One region of the Paenibacillus sp. FSL W8-0186 genome, then DNA from elsewhere that is predicted to be linked to it. Evidence: riboswitches for the same ligand, from Rfam matches in the RefSeq annotation. Region 1 holds a riboswitch; each other region holds the start of a gene.
The links. A riboswitch is a leader RNA that binds a small molecule or an ion and turns the genes downstream of it on or off. The one in region 1 is predicted to bind cyclic di-AMP.

Region 1 (4,437 bases):
CTCTGCCAATGAAAGAGCTGGAGCAAACGCGCCGGGAGACCTGTCTCATTTATGGCAGCAGCTCGGAGCTGACTCAAGAGACCAAAGAGTGGATTAATGATATCAAGGGCAGTCTGATCCATGCCTTGGAACTGGAGTGATTTTAGCGTATTCTTCTAACGTTTGCTTCATTACGATGATTCACGAGGGTGGAAATGGGGTAATACAACGAGTTGAGCCTTCCTTGAGAATACATTTCATCCGCAAAGAACCAGTTAAGTTCGGAGGTGTCCATCCATGAGAACGTTTCGTACCCAGCTCACCTTCCATTGGCATAATCACCGCAAGCGGCTGTTATGGTTTGGAGCTATCGTCCTATTCCTTGATTTTTGGCTGATTGCCGGATACGGCATATATGAGCCCGAAAATGCAATCGCATTGGTGATGAATAATAATTTTGCCGCAATTTCTATTTTCATCCTGCTAACCGCTTATATTACTGCCGCCAGCTCTTTCCCATTGTTAATGGGCTTGGGCTGGACGCGCAAGCAATACTATTGGAGCAGCCTGATCTATTTCGCTGCCTTCAGCATAGCGGTATCCCTTGCGCAGACGCTCCTTGTCGCGGCGCTCAGGCAACTGCTCCCGCTGATCACCTTCGATCCGGGCACTGCCGTCATTTCATATGGCATGCTATGGTATTCGCAGACTGCAGTCTTCTTCCTCCTGGCCATGCTGTTCTTTCTGACGAGTACCTTGATGTACCGGTTCGGTTTGTTCTGGGGCGTCGGATTAATCGTTGTTTATATTCTGAGTCTAGATGCTCTTCGTACGAACAATCCCACGCTCATCGATGCGACGGCCAAGACACTGGTAGATATTCTCCCTCCCCATTTCGCCATCGCCATTTCCATCGGCGCGGCCTTCATCTGCTGGCGGCTGTACCGAAGCGCTGAGCTGAAGTCTTTCTGAAATAAGCGGCAAAAAAGAGCCAAATATAAAGGAAGCTGTGTCCGCCCCTCCCGGCTGACTCAGCTTCCTTTGCCATTGTATCCGTCACTCGTCCTCGTTAATGACAGCTTCAAATCTATCGATATTCTCATTAGAACCGATCATGACCATAATATCTCCGGCATTCAGCACATCCATCGCGGTAGGGGCGACAATGACTCCCGTTTGTTTATGGATCGCAACGATGCTGCAGCTGTAATTCACACGCGGATTGATCTCGCCCAGCGTTTTGCCGGCCAGGCATGCAGGCACACTCAGCTCGACGATGCTGTACTCCTTCGACAGCTCGATATAATCGAGCAAATTCGGCGTCACCAGCTGATGCGCCACGCGAACCCCCATATCTCTCTCTGGGAAAATAACCCGGTCCACGCCAAGCTTCTCCAGCGCCCGGCCGTGCAGGACGGAAATCGCCTTTGCGACGACCGTTTTGATGCCCAAATCCTTGAGCAGAATCGCCGTCAGGATACTCATCTGAATATCACTGCCGATGGCCACAATGCCGCAATCGAAATTACGGATACCCAGCGATTTCAGCATATCTTCATCCGTAGCATCAGCCGCGACGGCATGGGTTAAATAAGCGCTCATATCGTTGACCAGCTCTTCGTTCAGGTCGACGCCAAGCACCTCATATCCCAGATCCATTAACTCAAGCGCCAGGCTGGAGCCGAAGCGCCCCAGGCCGATCACCACAAACTGCTGCATTTTCATTGATTGGTCGAACTCCTATCCTATAATCATTTTCCCTTCGGGATAACGGTATAATTCCTTACCCTTTTTCGGACCAAGCGCATACGCCAGCGTCAAGAGACCCAGGCGGCCGGTAAACATCATGAAGCATAAAATAATTTTGCCGATATCGGTCAAATCCAGGGTCAGTCCCATCGTTAAACCGACCGTGGCAAAAGCAGACGTCGTCTCGAACAGAATGCTCAGAAACCCCGCTTCCTCGGTCGTGGATAATATCATTGCCGCCGCTATGACGAGAAACAGCGCCAGCATCGTAATCGTGACGGCCTTAAAAATCCGCTCCTGGGACAAACGATAGCGGAAGAGCACCATATCATTGCGTCCGCGAATCATAGAAATGACCGCGCCAACCAATATCATGAACGTCGTCGTCTTGATCCCGCCTCCCGTCGAGCCCGGGGAAGCGCCGATGAACATCAGGATGATTATGAAGAATTGGGTGGCCTGGCGAAGAGTCCCGATATCCACTGAATTTGCGCCCGCCGTCCGCGTCGTGACCGACTGGAAGAACGAACCCCATATTTTCCCGCTCCAATCCAAAGAGCCCATCGTTTTGGCATTCGTAAATTCGAATATAAAGATGACGAGCGCCCCGATGATAATAAGCGATCCGGTCATGGACAGAACCACTTTGGAATGCAGCGACAGCTTGCGGCTGCGGCGGAAATCCGCGAGCTCGGACAGCACAATAAAACCGAGCCCGCCCGATACGATCAGAAACATCGCTACGAAGTTAATGAGCGGATCGTCCACATAACCCGTCAGGCTGTGGAAATTTCCGAATAAATCAAAGCCGGCGTTATTGAACAGTGACACCGCATGAAACACTCCGTAGTAGGCGGCCCGTCCTAGCGGCATGTCAAACGCCCAGCGAATCGCAAACAATAAGGCGGCGCTGACTTCAATGACCAGGGAATACATCAGTACCTTGCGTATGAGGCGCACGATGCCCTCCATCGTATTCTGATTCATCGCCTCCTGCAGCAGAAGGCGGTCCCGCAGTGAAATCCGCCGCTTGAACACAAGGGAGAAGAGGGTTGCCATCGTCATGAAGCCGAGTCCGCCGATCTGAATAAGCGTCATAATTACGATTTGGCCGAATGTTGAAAAATAAGTCCCTGTATCGCGGACGACAAGCCCGGTGACGCAAGTGGCCGAGGTCGCCGTAAACAACGCATCAACGAAAGGAAGAGATTCCCCGGTTGTGGTGGCGAGCGGCGTCATCAGCAGGAGTGTTCCGGCCAGTATAATCGCCGCAAAGCCAAGCACCAATATACGCGGTGGTGATAATTTAAACCATTGGGACGGCATCGTGCTCACCTCCTCTTTCCTTGATCTGCGTTCCTCACATTTATACCCCTTTATTATGGACACTTTGGCAAAAGAAAAAAGCACTGGAAATCCAGAGCCCTTTCGGTAATGGTTCCTGCTGCAATACGCCTACGAGGTTAGCTGACGGGTTCGGGCCTGCAGAGCAGCCCTATTCGCCTCCTGCGCCGGACTTTCCGGTCCGTGCAGAGCCTGAGAAATTCACCCCAAAAAATTGGTTCCCCCGTTTTCCATTGGAAATTCGGCCGATATTCTTTTCAATTCTTTCATTTCACATTTTCATTCCATCTCTATGAATTGGATTATAAGCTTAATTAACGTTCACCACAAAGCTTGATTTACCCGAAATACCATGAAAATCACCTTTGCCGCCTGAAACGGAGCTCGCCATCCTTCATTCTCTGAGCCATACTGTATTTTTGCGGAATTATTGCCTCTTTTCTGCGCTTGGCTCGTTCGATTCTGGCGATTGCTCCATGCTTATGATAATCTTTACAATGATATCCATTTACACTAGAGCAAAGGGGTTTTTGAATGTTATCCAACTTTTCGTCCGCAGGGCGAACTCCGAAGCGCACCACGCTTCGGGTACTGGCCGCCGTAGGTTTCCTCATTTTTCTGGCCCTGCAGGTTCTGCCGATGGCCACGCCGGATTCATTGCAGCAAATTCAGAAGACGATCACCAAGCAGCAGGCGAAGGAAATCGCTGCCGAGTTCGCCGCTTCGACACTGGAGCTGCCTGTAACATTGGACGATGCTTTGGTTACATACGAATCTCGATCGGACATATATGGTTACTTAACCCGAGCGGGCCTGATGAAAACTTATATGCAAAATTACGATGAACAGTTTCCGCTCGAGATATTTCGCGTTCGCTTCGAGCCGCCAGACGGCATCCTTAGCGCCTTAACCGTGGACGTTAACATGTATGGCGGCAGAGTGGCCGGATTCGAACGTATCGAAACCTACAGCAACGCCACCAGGGATCTGCTGCAGAAGCAAGGCATCACGGGCGGCAGGGGGTTGCAGGTCACGGAGGGAGACTTGACGCCCGAGGACAAAGAAAGCCTGGCTGCTCCGTATCTTAAGGCATTTGACTTCGATCCCGCTCAACTGAAGATCGAGAGCGCCGAAAACGAATCGGGTCTGATCTACGAAATTCCGGGCTATGAAGCCGGTCAATCCCGCGGGCTAATCGAATTTCGCTTCCAAGACGGAACCGTGTCCTCCATGGAAGCATATTTCGATCCCCCTGCCGCTCATCTGGAGTATGTAAAAGGCCAAAAGAAGCTGGCCAGCTGGTTCACCTGGGTTGGCTACGCCCTATTCACCTTCGTGCTCGGCATTCTGGCGATCATCTACAGT
Region 2 (4,437 bases), 1.6 Mb from region 1:
ACCAAGTGAATGCCACATTGGATCGCCTGATTCAGGACGGCAGCATTGAGAAATTCGTACAAGAAGCCAGTGATCTGTCCATTAGATAACTTGGCGTTGGCAATGCGATGAAAAGACAACCTGGCAGAAAATAGCGGAGCAAATTCGCTATTTTTCTGTTTTTTAACGAAACGGGCGCTGTAATTGGAGGTATGATAGGCTTATGAACTTTTTTACTGATTTTGCAACGATGTTTTGGGAATACCGTAGTTATTTTCTAACCGGACTGCAATACACGCTATGGCTTGCCGCGTTAGGCGTATTGTTCGGGTTCATTCTCGGATTGTTTGTCGCTTTGATCCGGATGTCTCCATGGGGAATCATACGCTTTATCGGACATGCCTGGGTTGAGTTTCTACGTGGAACGCCGATGCTAGTACAGCTGATGATCATTCACTACGGCTTGTCTTACATGTTCGATATCAATTTTGATCCGATTGAATCGGGGGCGATTACGCTGTCCATTAACAGCTCGGCTTATTTAGCGGAAATATTCCGCGCGGGCATTCAGGGCGTAGACCGCGGTCAAAGCGAAGCAGCGCGTTCGCTCGGAATGACGCAGGGTCAAACGATGCGTTTCATTATTATTCCGCAGGCGATCAAAAACGTGCTGCCGGCGATTGGCAACGAGTTCGTCGTCATCGTCAAGGAATCGTCGATCGTTTCCTTTATCGGGGTGACCGAAATTATGTTCCAGGCAGGCGCCGTTCAAGGGATTACGTACAACGGCATGATGCCGTTCCTGATCGTTGCCGTGATGTATTTTATCGTCACTTTTACGCTTTCCCGCATTTTGGGCCGTTTTGAAAGGAGGCTGCAGGCTAGTGATAACCGTTAAGAATTTGCATAAAAAATTCGGCCAGCTGCATATTTTAAAAGGCATTGACCTGGAAATCAACCGCGGCGAGGTCGTTGTCGTTATCGGGCCGAGCGGATCGGGTAAAAGCACCTTCCTGCGCTGTCTGAACCGGCTTGAGGAGCCGTCCAGCGGCGAAATCCATTTCGAAGGAGAGCTTATTACCGGTAAGAATCATAATATTAACAAAACCCGTGAGAAGATGGGTATGGTATTCCAGCATTTTAACCTTTTTCCTCACAAAACGGTGCTTGAGAATATTATGATGGCTCCGCTCCAGGTGAAAAAACAGGCGAAGCAGGACGCAGAGGCCTTCGCGCTTCAGCTGTTGCGCAAAGTGGGTTTGGAGGACAAGAGCGGGGCTTACCCTTCCCAGCTGTCAGGAGGACAGAAGCAGCGCATCGCCATCGCTCGCGCCCTGGCGATGGAGCCGCATGTGATGCTGTTTGACGAGCCGACGTCCGCACTCGATCCCGAGATGGTGGGCGAGGTTCTGGAAGTCATGAAGGAGCTGGCGACAGGCGGGATGACGATGGTGATCGTCACGCATGAAATGGGCTTCGCCCGCGAGGTCGGCGACCGCATCTTGTTTATGGATCAAGGCGTTATTATCGAGCAGGGCAGCCCGCAGCAGGTGTTCGGTTCGCCGCAGAATCAGCGGACGCAGGATTTCTTAAGCAAAGTTTTGTAATTGGTAATTAGAATAGCATTGCGAAGGCATGACCACGGGTCATGCCTTTTTGGTGCTGCCTGCAATAATTTAAATTTTTGTTACGGTTTCCGTCCATGTTTTTTCTTGATAAATCCTGGTTTTAATACCATTGGTAACATTTGCATGGCCCATAGGTTACAAAATTGTGATATATTCATTACGGCCGAAACACTGCCAAGGCAGGTGCGGGGGACGACTTATGACGAGCAATGCAAGTACAAGGTGACAAGCATGGCATGTCTTGGGGTGAAGCGCTGATGATCCGGCGCCGGGAGCTATCCTTTTTTCCGAATCCGACAACTAACTCCGCAGGCCAAGTTAAAGGAGGAGCATCATGTTTAAACAACGTAAAAGTCTTCGCAAATTGGGAATGGGGATTAAGTCAGCGGTGATTGCAGCAGGGTTGTTAGGTGCGCTGCAGGCCGTACCAGCATATGCCGATTCAGTACATACGGCGAAGAATGGGGACACCTTCTATTTTCTCGCCAAGCAGTACGGGGTCAATTTGGACAAGCTGATGAAAGCGAATCCGAGCATAGAAGCAACGAATATTTACGAAGGTTTAAAAATAACGATTCCGGGACAAAACATGCAGGCGCTTTCCGTCTCTGGAAGCGAGGCTCAGCCGCTCTCTACGCTAAAAGTATTAACGGCGGACCGGGTCGTACAGGCCTGGGGCAAATCGTTTAACTACAAATCCACAGTAAAGGTCAAAGCGACAGCTTACTCTGCGGCTGCCAGCGAAAACGGGAAATGGGGCCCTGTCGACTATTATGGAAATCCTTTGAAGCTCGGAACGATCGCCGTTGATCCAAACGTCATTCCGATGGGCACCAAAGTGCTGGTCACCGGACACAGCCATCCTGATTTGCCGAAGAACGCCTTCGTCGCCACAGCGACCGACCAGGGCGGCGCGATCAAAGGGAACCGCATCGACATCTTTATTCCGGCGAGCCCGCAAAAGGTTAACGAGTTTGGTTATCAGGATGTCACGTTATATGTGCTGGATTAATACAAATTTAAGCCATGATTAGATCATATTAAAAAAGGACGTCCACTGCGAGATCTGGGGATCTGCAGGGATGTCCTTTTTTTGCTTGCAAGCAGGTGCTGCTTATAGTGCTTTCTTATAAGATAGCAGCTGGGGAATCGTTACGAAGCGATAGCCACGATTCCGCAGCACCTTAATAATATCCGGCAGAGCCTCGATAGTTCCCGTCAAATTGGAACCCGTACCGCCCCCGGCATGCTGCAGCACGATGGATCCCGGACCGACGGCGCTGAGCACGTTACGCTTGACCTTCTCTTTGCTTAGCGCTTTCCAATCGAGGGAATCGACGTTCCAGTTAATGATTTTGTAGCCTTGCCGCTTGGCCCATTTGAGCTGCTCCTCGTTAATTTCTCCGTAGGGGGGACGAATGAGGCGAGGTTTGTAACCGATAATCCGTTCGATCACTTTCTCGGTTCGCTCAATTTCGCTTTTGAATTCCTGGACGGATTGTTTCTTAAACAAAGGGTGGCTGTAGGAATGGTTGCCGATGATATGTCCTTCATGGTGAATTCTTCGCAGCAGCTCCGGATGCTTCTTCGCCCGGCTGCCTACGACGAAGAAAGTGGCTTTGACGCCATGTTTCTTCAGTATATCCAACACTTTAGGGGTGAAGCGCGGATCGGGAACATCATCGAAGGTCAGGGCAATTTGCTTGACCTCAGGACCACTGAACTTGAACGTTTCCGAGTATTTCCGCCGGAGCTCTCCCAGCGTCATTGGCTTAGCTTCGGCATTTACGGCTTGTTCGGAGGAGGTGGGTTCCGGCTTTGACACGGGTTCGGCAGGCGCGGGGGCCATTCCCGTTACTAGCGCCAGGCATAACAGCCATGCGGCCGGCGCCTTGAAGAGTTTGGACATGGATACCTTCTCCTTTGATCGCTGAATGGTTATTTACTGGTATGCCCAAAACTTCACATAAATATGACCGCTCCTGCAAGGGTGTGCTATTTGTCACAGACTTGCCCGCGCAAAAATAGCATCTTAGATAAAGCAGTGAAGCAGTAGGTACGCTTATTTGTTAGTGAGGTGAGAGGCATGGCGGTTGTCATGGTAAATGTAGAAGTTGCCCCGAACATTTTCAGATTAAAGGCTGCAGGATCATATACGGGACGGATGGGCCAATTCTATATGGTTCGGGCATGGGATAAGTATCCTCTGCTCTCCAGGCCGCTCAGCATCTTTAACCGGGACGAGGGAGGCATTGAGTTTCTATATCAGTTAGCGGGGGAAGGGACAAAGCTACTCAGCGCTTTGCGGCCCGGAGATGAGCTCCAATTGGAGGGCCCGTTTGGAAATGGGTTCCCGGAAGTGCCGGCTGAAGAAAAAGTCGCTCTGGTCGGGGGCGGGATCGGCGCAGCTCCGTTGTTCTATGCGCTTTGCGAGTATTCTGCTGCGGACGTGTATTTGGGATTCAGCCGGGAGGCTTACTTGGTGCAGCAATTCGAAGCGGCGACGACCGGCAACGTGATCGTGGATGTGGGCGGCATTGTGCTGAAACAGGTTGATTTTAACGCTTACGATACCATTATTGCTTGCGGGCCGGAGGCGATGCTCCAGGCTGTGCAGCGCCGGAAGCAGGAATCCGCCAGTCCGGCCAACGTGTACGTATCGCTGGAAAATCGCATGGCCTGCGGCATTGGGGCTTGTCTCGTATGCAGCGTAAAATGCCGGGATCAACGGCGTAAGGCCTGTGCGGACGGACCGGTATTTTTGGCGGAGGAGGTAGTGTTCGAATGATAGATTTATCGTGCAGCATCGCGGGCGTACATTTTAAAAATC
Region 3 (4,437 bases), 1.2 Mb from region 1:
GAATATCGACGTTCCGAGCGAGTATAAGGTAGCTGCTACTGGCTTTCCGACCAAACCTGCGGTACAGCGGGGCGAACGCAAAATTGTCCAGTATTACGCGGATGATGTGCATGATTTCGCCTGGGCCGCTTCGCCAAGCTTCATCTACGCCGAAGAGCCGTTCTCTTCGGAGGAGGTGCCAGGGGTGCGGATCAAGCTGTATCTCGATCCAGTCCACAAAGACTTAAAGGATCGTTACTTCTATGCCGCTAAGGTTGCATTATCCAATTTCAGCAAATGGTATGGCAGCTACCCCTACTCCACTTTATCTATTGTTGTCCCCCCCGCTGACGGGAATGGTGCAGGGGGAATGGAGTATCCGACCCTGATTACGGCGTTCGGGGCAACTGGCGACTCCCCGGGGTATGACGAGCTAGAGCGCACGGTCATCCATGAAATCGGGCATCAATTTTTTTATGGAATGGTGGCCAGTAATGAGTTTGAAGAAGCCTGGCTGGACGAGGCCTTCACTTCCTATGCCGAGGACCGCCTGATGGAGCAGGAGTTCGGGATCACGACCAGCCTGCCGATTCAAGCTGCATTGATCCCCGACCCTAAGCCGTTGACTCAGCCTTCCTGGGAGTTCGGCACGGCGGATACTTACGCTAGGAATGTCTATCACCGCGGCAAACTCGTTCTTCTGGACATCGAGCGGCAGATCGGCAACAAAGCCATGAATCGGGCGCTGTCCCTCTATGCGCGTAAATATCGGTTCAAACATCCGACCACAGCGGATTTTCAGCGGGTGCTTGAGCAAACGACGGGACGCTCCTGGAAAAATTATTTTAACGAGTATGTATATGATGGAAAAATGGCGGACTATGCCATAGAGAACATTGATATCTATCAGGTCCGGCAGGACAGCAATGCTCTGTATGAGGCCGTCGTAGACATCGCCCGCAAGGGCGGAACCTATGCGAAGGTGCCGATCCTCTTCACCTTCCAAGACGGGCATACCGTACGGAAGGTACTAGACGGGAAGGAAGAGCGTTCCCAATTGAAATTATCCTATAGGGAACCCCTCGCCTGGGCCATGCTCGACCCGGATTACACGCTGGTGCTGGAAAACAAACATATTAATAACTACTTTAAAGCCAGCCTGGACGAGAAGGTCAGCACACGCGCCAATGTCACTGTAACGAAGCTGCTCGAAATGCTGACCAGCTCATTCCTATGGTAAGCAGCTTACGATGTAAGTTTTGTTCGAGGCTTATTCGGTGCGGTGTTGCTCACAAAACTAGGTTTATGCTTACGATGCGAGTTTTGTTCGAGGCTTATTCAATGCGGTGTTGCTCACAAAACTTTTAGGAGGGAATACCATGCCCTATATTCGCAATGGGTGGAGCAGCGTCAAAAGACAGTTCCCCTCCGTCATCATTCTGTTCCTGTATCAACTGCTGTGGGGAGTATTTCTATATCGGCTGGTCAATACGGCCGTGGTGCAGGTGCTGCACCGCTATCCTGACCCTCCCCCCAACGATCTGAGCCGGCTTCTGTTTATGATCGAGGGGCAGAATAGATTTTGGCAAATTCCCGAGGTTCATCATTACTTATGGATGGTCATCGGCATGATTTTGCTTCGCCTGCTGCTCACTCCTCTGGTTCAAGCGGGAATCTTGTATGGATTGCTTCCTGGGGAGGAACGAGCGCCTGGCCTTCCACTTTTCCGGGGCATGCAGAAATTTTGGAAGCCTGTGACGCTGTTCTACTTCATAGAGCTAATATTGATTCTAATTCCTACGCTGTGGCTCTTGCCGAAAGCATACGCATCCCTGTCCCCCTTTCTCCAGGGAAACGGCAGCCACATCTCAGCTGCCCTCATCGCTATGGCTTATGCTGTCGGCTGGCTCTGCTACAGCTGGTTCATCCGCCAGACGGTGCTGTTCCTGCAATTCGGCTACTTATTTAGAGGCAATGCCTGGCCGTCCCTGCTCCTTTGCTGGAAGCATCTTCTTCCGGGACTTGGCATTTCCTTTATTCTGGCAGCCTCTTGCTCTATCATTTTTATCTTATTCGGTACAGTATCCTGGATCTGGACGGGTCTGCTGGCCCTTATTTTGCAGCAAGCATACCCATTCTTCCGCAGTGTTTTCAAAATATGGAAAATATCCTCGCAATATTGTCTATGGCAACAAAAAAGTTAAAATTTCTTCATCTTCTCTCCTCCCTAGAGCCACAAGGCCTCCGCGCAATTGCGGGGGCCTTATTCTATGCTTGCTATATAATTCTCGCAATTTAACCATTGCCAAATGATCCCTGCCTTGTTACAATAACAACAGTACTTTTTAAGTAACAGATTTGTAATCATTTCTGTCATAATTCACAAAGATGCATGACAGCATTGTCGAATAAGTTACAAAGGGTGTTAAAATCACAGCCGAATTCCCGTCACCGGGGAAACGGGGGAACCACTTTGGGTGAATTGATCTCGCTTCAGAGGGATCATAGGGGACCTTCAACCCGAATCCTTAAGCTAACCTCGTAGGCATTGGAAGGAGCATAACTTCTTTGAAGAAAAAGTTGGCTGTAGCTGCTGTAAGTTTGTCCATCTTGTTCACCTTAGGGGCTGGCAGCGCTTTCGCAGATTCTAAACTGGATTCAACCATCGAGTCCGCACTGGGCACGAAATATGTATCTGGCGGTACGAGCACCGATGGCTTTGATTGTTCCGGATTTACCTCTTACGTTTTCAAGAGCCTTGATATCAAGCTGCCTCGCACATCAGCATCCCAATACAACATGGGAACAGCTGTCAAGAAGGATGAGCTGAAGGCTGGAGATCTCGTATTCTTCAACACTTCCGGTAATGGAATATCCCACGTTGGTGTTATGGTTGATGGCGAGAGCTTCGCTCACGCTTCAACGAAGAAAGGCGTAATCATCAGCAAATTAAGCGAAGATTATTATGTCAAACGTTATGTCGGTGCCAAACGCGTCCTGAGTACAGACAAGTACGAAGAGGTTGCAGTGGATAGCCACGATCATGACGATGTAGAATAATACGTCCAGAAAACCTGTAACGGTTCTTGCCGAACCCACCTACAGGTTTTTTTATTCCCAAATGGTACAGATAACTTTACCAACATGCTGCAGCAGAGCCTTTCTTGCAAAAGATGGCCGTTTTTGTTAGAATAACCAAAGTGATAAGTTACAATCTTGTCATTATTGTTGCAAGTCGTTTCGTTTCGGGTGCATACAACTTGATAAGCCGAATTCCCGGCACCCGGGAGACGGGGGAACCATTTATGGGTGAATTGATCTCGCTACATAAGAGATGATAGGGAACCTTCAACCGAATCCTTAAGCTAACCTCGCAGGCCTTGGAAGGAGCACAACATCTTGAGAAAGACTTTAACAGCAGCGGCGACGAGCTTGGCTATTCTTCTTACGATGGGGACAGCAAGCGCATACGCCGACTCGGACACGACATTGAACAAGGCGGTTAATGCCGTCTACGGAACACCTTACAAGCTCGGAGGAACGACCGCAAAAGGTTTTGATTGCTCCGGATTTACAAGCTACGTCTTTAAGAAAATGGGTGTTAAACTAGCCCGCGTCTCGGCGGCGCAGTACAAACAGGGTACGCCTGTTGCAAAGGATCAGCTCCAGGAAGGAGATCTCGTATTCTTTAATACCACCGGCAAAGGAGTATCTCACGTCGGTATTTATATCGGCGATGGAAAGTTCGCTCATGCCTCTTCTTCTAAAGGAATCCGCACTGACAAATTAAGCAACAGCTACTACAAGAAACGTTACGTCGGAGCGAAACGGATCCTTAGCAAATACGGCTATGCTACCCACGCCGCTCAATCCTAATCACTCAACCTCATTTATGTCTACTGCTTTTACTTCACCGCCGCGACAATTCCTGCCAGAATTGCCGCGGCATTTTGTTTGGAATTCCATCGGTCTAACTTAATAACGAAGAGCTAGGGAAAAAGGTTGCAGTCATCCGCGCCATAGGTACTATTTTTTTGACGCCTTGCTAAACCGTTTACACTATAAATGGATGACCCTTCCTCATAATTCCCTTGACCATCAAAAATCTCTTGGCTAGAGCCTTTACAATAAAATAAAATCCCGTTACAGTGGTGGTAAAACGTTCGCGCCGGCGAAGTTCCATGGCACGGCATTTCCCATTTGTACAAGGAGGCGCAAGATGGATAAACGAGATATTCAGTTTCAGATCGTTCCTATGGAAGAGCATCATGGGGAAGCAATCAGTACTTGGCGCTACGATTCTCCCTATGATATCTATAGCTGGCTGCCTTGGGAACAAATGAAGGCTCTTGATGTTGAATTTGGAAATCCGGCCTTACGGGCAGAGCAGTATGTATCCGTTCTGGACGAGGAAGGAAATTTGGCTGGATTTGCCCAATATTTTCCTATGGAGAATGT
Region 4 (4,437 bases), 1.4 Mb from region 1:
GCTGATCGCCCACCGCTTCATAATGCTTCTTGATCCGATAAAACATCCAAACGATCAATGGCAAGAAGATCAGTACCGGCCAGACTCGTGTAAATTTTGTCAAAAAGAATACAAGTGAAACTGTTAAGGAGATCAGAGCGCCGATGGAATTAATAATCAGCTTAGGGACCCAGCCCGTCGGCTTCTCGCGAATCCATTTCATCATGATCCCTGTCTGCGATAGCGTGAACGGAATGAACACGCCAACTGCATACAGCGGGATAAGCTGCTCCGTCTGCCCCTGGAAGGCAATAATCAAGATGATAGATAGCAATCCCAGGCTGATAATGCCATTGGAATAACCCAGCCGGTCGCCCCGTACCGTGAACATTCTTGGAATGAACCGGTCGTTGGCGAGGTTCACAGCCAGCAGCGGAAAAGCTGAATACCCCGTATTGGCTGCCAGGATCAAGATCAAAGCCGTCGTGCCTTGGATAAAATAGTACACAGCATTTCTGCCGAAGGTATGCTCGGCAATTTGCGAGACGACCGTCTTCTCCGGATGAGGCGCAATCCCGTAATAATAGGCCAGAAATACAATGCCCGAGAACAGAATTGCAAGCAGGGTTCCCATCGCCAGCAGCGTTTTGGCCGCATTATTCGGCGCGGGCTCCTTAAAATTCGGGATGGCGTTGGAAATCGCCTCTACCCCGGTCAAGGCCGAGCTTCCCGAGGCAAAAGCGCGCAGGATCAAGAACAAGGTCATGCCGGCCACAGGCGTGCCGACCGGCGCATGCAGCTCCGGCGGGACATGGCCCATCGCAATATTGTATAGCCCTACGGCAATCAGCAGGAATAAAGCCATAACGAATAAATACACGGGATAAGCCAGAATCGTAGCGGATTCGGTAACACCCCGTAAATTCAGCAAGGTGAGGAGAATGACAAACACAACTGCGATGATGACCTTATGCTCGTGCAGGCTTGGAAAAGCCGACGTGATCGCATCCGTCCCCGCAGACACGCTGACGGCAACGGTCAGAATATAATCGACCAGCAGGGAACCGCCGGCAATCAGGCCGGGAAAGATCCCCAGATTCTGCTTGGAAACGACGTAGGCTCCCCCGCCGTGAGGGTATGCAAAAATAATTTGCCGATAGGATAAAATAAGAGCAGTCAATAATACCAATACGCCGACCCCGATCGGGATCGAATACCAAAAGGCCGCTGTACTGACGGTAACCAGCACGAGCAATATTTGCTCCGGTCCGTAGGCTACCGACGATAAAGCATCGGATGAAAGAATGGCCAGCGCCTTCTTCTTATTCAGCTTTTGTTCCCCTAATTCCGTCGATTTCAACGGCCGCCCAATCAACAGTCTTTTGATTGACATCTTATTTCCACCACCAGTTTGAGATATGGGACATTTTGTATCGTACCCTCTTGGTTTAGCCATTATCCGTTCAAACCAGTAATCCTATCCCATGCATTCGCACGAAAAAAGCCGCAGGAAAGTTGGCCTTTCCCGCGGCTGCTCAAAAAAACTTGGGCACGCGACAAATTCCTCTTTCGTAACGCTTACGAGGTTAGCTGACGGATTCGGGCCTGAAAGTAGCCCTACACTTGACGTTTACCTGATCCAGATCAAGCGATTCACCCCTGGGACTTACATGCATATGCGCATCCCTCTGGTTCCCCCGTTTCTGACTGCAGAATTCAGCGATAAAGGATTATTCAATGTATAAACCAGTTCGTCATGAATGAAATCTTACTCCCAAAAAAAGTATCTGTAAACAAATAAGGAATCCAGATTTGGCGCAAAAATAACCCTTCCTGCCTCAAAAGTGCGCTTACATTTCCCACGCTCTTGGAGTGGCTCGTTTTTTTGAATATAACCTCGTCGGTTTGACTACGTGGCAGACTAGGAGTAAGGAAGCAGCAGCACGGGTCTAAAGTATATGGCTAGGATGGTGAAACGGCATTATAAATGGGCCTATCCACCGTAGGATAAAATGCAAAAACGTATTAATATAGGAAGGGTTTGGAAATACGTGGAACGTGGAGAAGGAGAGAAAAATTCGTGAAGATCAGCAGATTGATGTATTTACTGTTATCCATTCTTGTATTGATAGGGTTAAGCGCCTGCCAATCCTCCAAAAGCGGGCCAGCACAACAACCGCCAGATACAGGGGCCGTACAGAACATGACTGCCGGAGCCCAAGGCCATGATGAGCAAAGGCCTGAATATTTGCCGGCGGATTTCCCTCTTCCGGACGATGTCAAGATCAGCACATCCCACTCTGAAATCAAAGACGGCAAAAAATCGGTGCTGCTGATTTTCTCAACCGAGGAAGACATGGCGACGATTACCAAGTTGTACAAGGATTATTTCAAATCGCAAAACTTGGATGATTCCGGTCAGACCATCGGCGATAAGAATATTATTATTCAAGGCGACAATCCCGATAAAAACGAAAGCTGGTCCATGATTGGCGGACGATTGTCCTCGAACGAAGGGGTCATTGAGTTAAACGTGACATGGACGGAACTGTAAGAATAGTAATACGAAATGGAATTTATGTATCTAATTATGCTCTTAATGCATGCTTTAGGGGATTAGATGGGTTTGATGGACCTAAAATCAAGAATCCTGCCGTGATTAGCCATTTCTCTTATTCTAATGACATGAAGTCCATCTAAATCTATTCTTCCTTCTATGCCGCAGAGATTAACTGCTATACATCCATTTACTCTAAGTTGAGCAATCCAACAGAAGCTGGCTACAAGTCCGCATAGTTAAAAAAGAATTAAACGCATGAGCCATCATCACTGGTCCATCGTTTAATTCTTTTTTTGCAATTAATGATTTAGTTCAGCTTCTGGCCGCAATTCGGACAGAAGTTCGCCCCTTCATTCTTGGCGCCGCAGTTCGGACAGAAGTTAGGGCGTTTGCCTCCTTCGGAAGCAGGAGCCGCCGGGGGCTGCTGGCTGTGCTGCTGATTGTGCTGCTGGGGTTGGTTCTGGCCTGGATTCTGATTTTGATGCATGTTCATGTTCTTCATCATTTCGTTCGCCATGGTCATGCCCATCATCATGCCCGCCATATCCGAGGCCATGCCGCCGCCCTGCACTTTGCCCGAAGCGATGCCGTCCGTCATGCTGACCTGCTGGTATTTCTGCAGATTGCCGATCATTTCATGGGACGCCGTCTTCGTGATCATATCCTGGATTTCCTGAGGATAGTTAAAGCTCATCACCTGGAAGCCGGTAATCGTCATACCGTTGCCCAGCATTTCCATATCCAGGTCTTCACGAATCCCTTTGGCAATTTCCGAGGCATTCGCCTGCAGATTGAACATGTCCTTGCCTTCCCGGCTGATCCACTTCATGAGCAGCTGATCCAATACAGAAGTGATACGGATTTTGACATCCTCCACGAGATAGCTGCCTTTCATCCCGGCGATATTATCAATCAGCGACACGTAATCGCTGACCTTGAAGTTGAACGTTCCGTTGGCGCGAATCGGCATGCCGCCCGGCAGCTGAGGCGTCGGAATCAGAATCGGATTCTGCGTTCCCCATCTAACCGTAAATTCCTTCGTGTTAACGAACAGAACCTCCACCCGCATGCCGCTGTTGAAGCCGAATTTGAAGCCTTTTAACGTGGATAAGAAAGGGATGATCTCCGATTCGATGTTGTATGAGCCCTCATCCTTGAAAATCCCTTCCACCTTGCCATTATTGACGAAAATCGCGTCCTGGCCGGCGCGGATGATCAGTTTACTGCCCTTCTTGATCTCCCGGTTGCTCCACTTCCAGAAGATCATGTCATCTCTAAACTCTTCCCATTCTACGACGTTCGCGAATTGATTTCTGAAGAATCCCATCTTGCTCTCCCGTCCCTTCGATTAGAATTTCCCTCTGCTGCCGCTATGCGAATGGCCGCCGCCGGTAATACCACCGCCGCCCCCGCCGCCCGAGCTGCTGCTCGTACTCCGTTCGATCTTCCGCTTCGTCGTCGTTGTGCGCAGGTATTGATCCTGACGATCCACGATCCCTGAAGTGCTGGCATCCTCATAGGTGCGCCGGTTGACCGTGACGCGGCCGCCGGAGCGATAAGTCATAATACCCACGACGATTCCTCCAACGACCAAGGCTGCAATCAGCTGGAAGCCAAAGTTGAACAGCGGGTTATCCGGGTTCACTCCCGGCTTGAAGCCCATGTATTTATGGGCGGTTTTAATATATTTTTCAAAAGCCAGCTTATAGTCGCCGTTTGATAAATTCGGCGTAATTTTCTCGCGGATCCGATCAAGCCTGCCGTCATCCAGGAGCTCCTCCGCCTTGTAGAACCCGGCCAAATAGACGTCCCGGTTCTTCATATCCAGCGTCAGAATCACCGCGTTGCCATGGGGTTTATCGTAGCCCGGCGCCTGCTCATCGTAAAAGTCCTCCGTC

Region 2: another riboswitch for cyclic di-AMP. It lies ahead of MKX50_RS13385 (3D domain-containing protein); the one in region 1 lies ahead of MKX50_RS20370 (TrkH family potassium uptake protein).
Region 3: another riboswitch for cyclic di-AMP. It lies ahead of MKX50_RS00515 (C40 family peptidase); the one in region 1 lies ahead of MKX50_RS20370 (TrkH family potassium uptake protein).
Region 4: another riboswitch for cyclic di-AMP. It lies ahead of MKX50_RS01535 (APC family permease); the one in region 1 lies ahead of MKX50_RS20370 (TrkH family potassium uptake protein).

The regions. Positions count from the first base shown of each region.
Region 1 is NZ_CP150207.1:4,572,776-4,577,212, forward strand. It holds gene MKX50_RS20355 (LysR family transcriptional regulator) at 1-140, shown strand, start outside; gene MKX50_RS20360 (DUF4052 family protein) at 277-951, shown strand; gene MKX50_RS20365 (TrkA family potassium uptake protein) at 1,036-1,704, opposite strand; gene MKX50_RS20370 (TrkH family potassium uptake protein) at 1,720-3,054, opposite strand; cyclic di-AMP (ydaO/yuaA leader) riboswitch at 3,166-3,329, opposite strand; gene MKX50_RS20375 (type II CAAX endopeptidase family protein) at 3,607-4,437, shown strand, end outside.
Region 2 is NZ_CP150207.1:2,974,685-2,979,121, reverse strand. It holds gene MKX50_RS13400 (transporter substrate-binding domain-containing protein) at 1-89, shown strand, start outside; partial or broken gene MKX50_RS13395 (amino acid ABC transporter permease) at 230-877, shown strand; gene MKX50_RS13390 (amino acid ABC transporter ATP-binding protein) at 864-1,586, shown strand; cyclic di-AMP (ydaO/yuaA leader) riboswitch at 1,759-1,936, shown strand; gene MKX50_RS13385 (3D domain-containing protein) at 1,942-2,619, shown strand; gene MKX50_RS13380 (polysaccharide deacetylase family protein) at 2,722-3,516, opposite strand; gene MKX50_RS13375 (dihydroorotate dehydrogenase electron transfer subunit) at 3,694-4,395, shown strand; gene MKX50_RS13370 (dihydroorotate dehydrogenase) at 4,392-4,437, shown strand, end outside.
Region 3 is NZ_CP150207.1:110,689-115,125, reverse strand. It holds gene MKX50_RS00530 (M1 family metallopeptidase) at 1-1,219, shown strand, start outside; gene MKX50_RS00525 (hypothetical protein) at 1,359-2,183, shown strand; cyclic di-AMP (ydaO/yuaA leader) riboswitch at 2,405-2,542, shown strand; gene MKX50_RS00520 (C40 family peptidase) at 2,548-3,039, shown strand; cyclic di-AMP (ydaO/yuaA leader) riboswitch at 3,236-3,374, shown strand; gene MKX50_RS00515 (C40 family peptidase) at 3,379-3,855, shown strand; gene MKX50_RS00510 (GNAT family N-acetyltransferase) at 4,199-4,437, shown strand, end outside.
Region 4 is NZ_CP150207.1:336,351-340,787, reverse strand. It holds gene MKX50_RS01535 (APC family permease) at 1-1,372, opposite strand, end outside; cyclic di-AMP (ydaO/yuaA leader) riboswitch at 1,539-1,711, opposite strand; gene MKX50_RS01530 (hypothetical protein) at 2,060-2,533, shown strand; gene MKX50_RS01525 (SPFH domain-containing protein) at 2,847-3,866, opposite strand; gene MKX50_RS01520 (TPM domain-containing protein) at 3,888-4,437, opposite strand, start outside.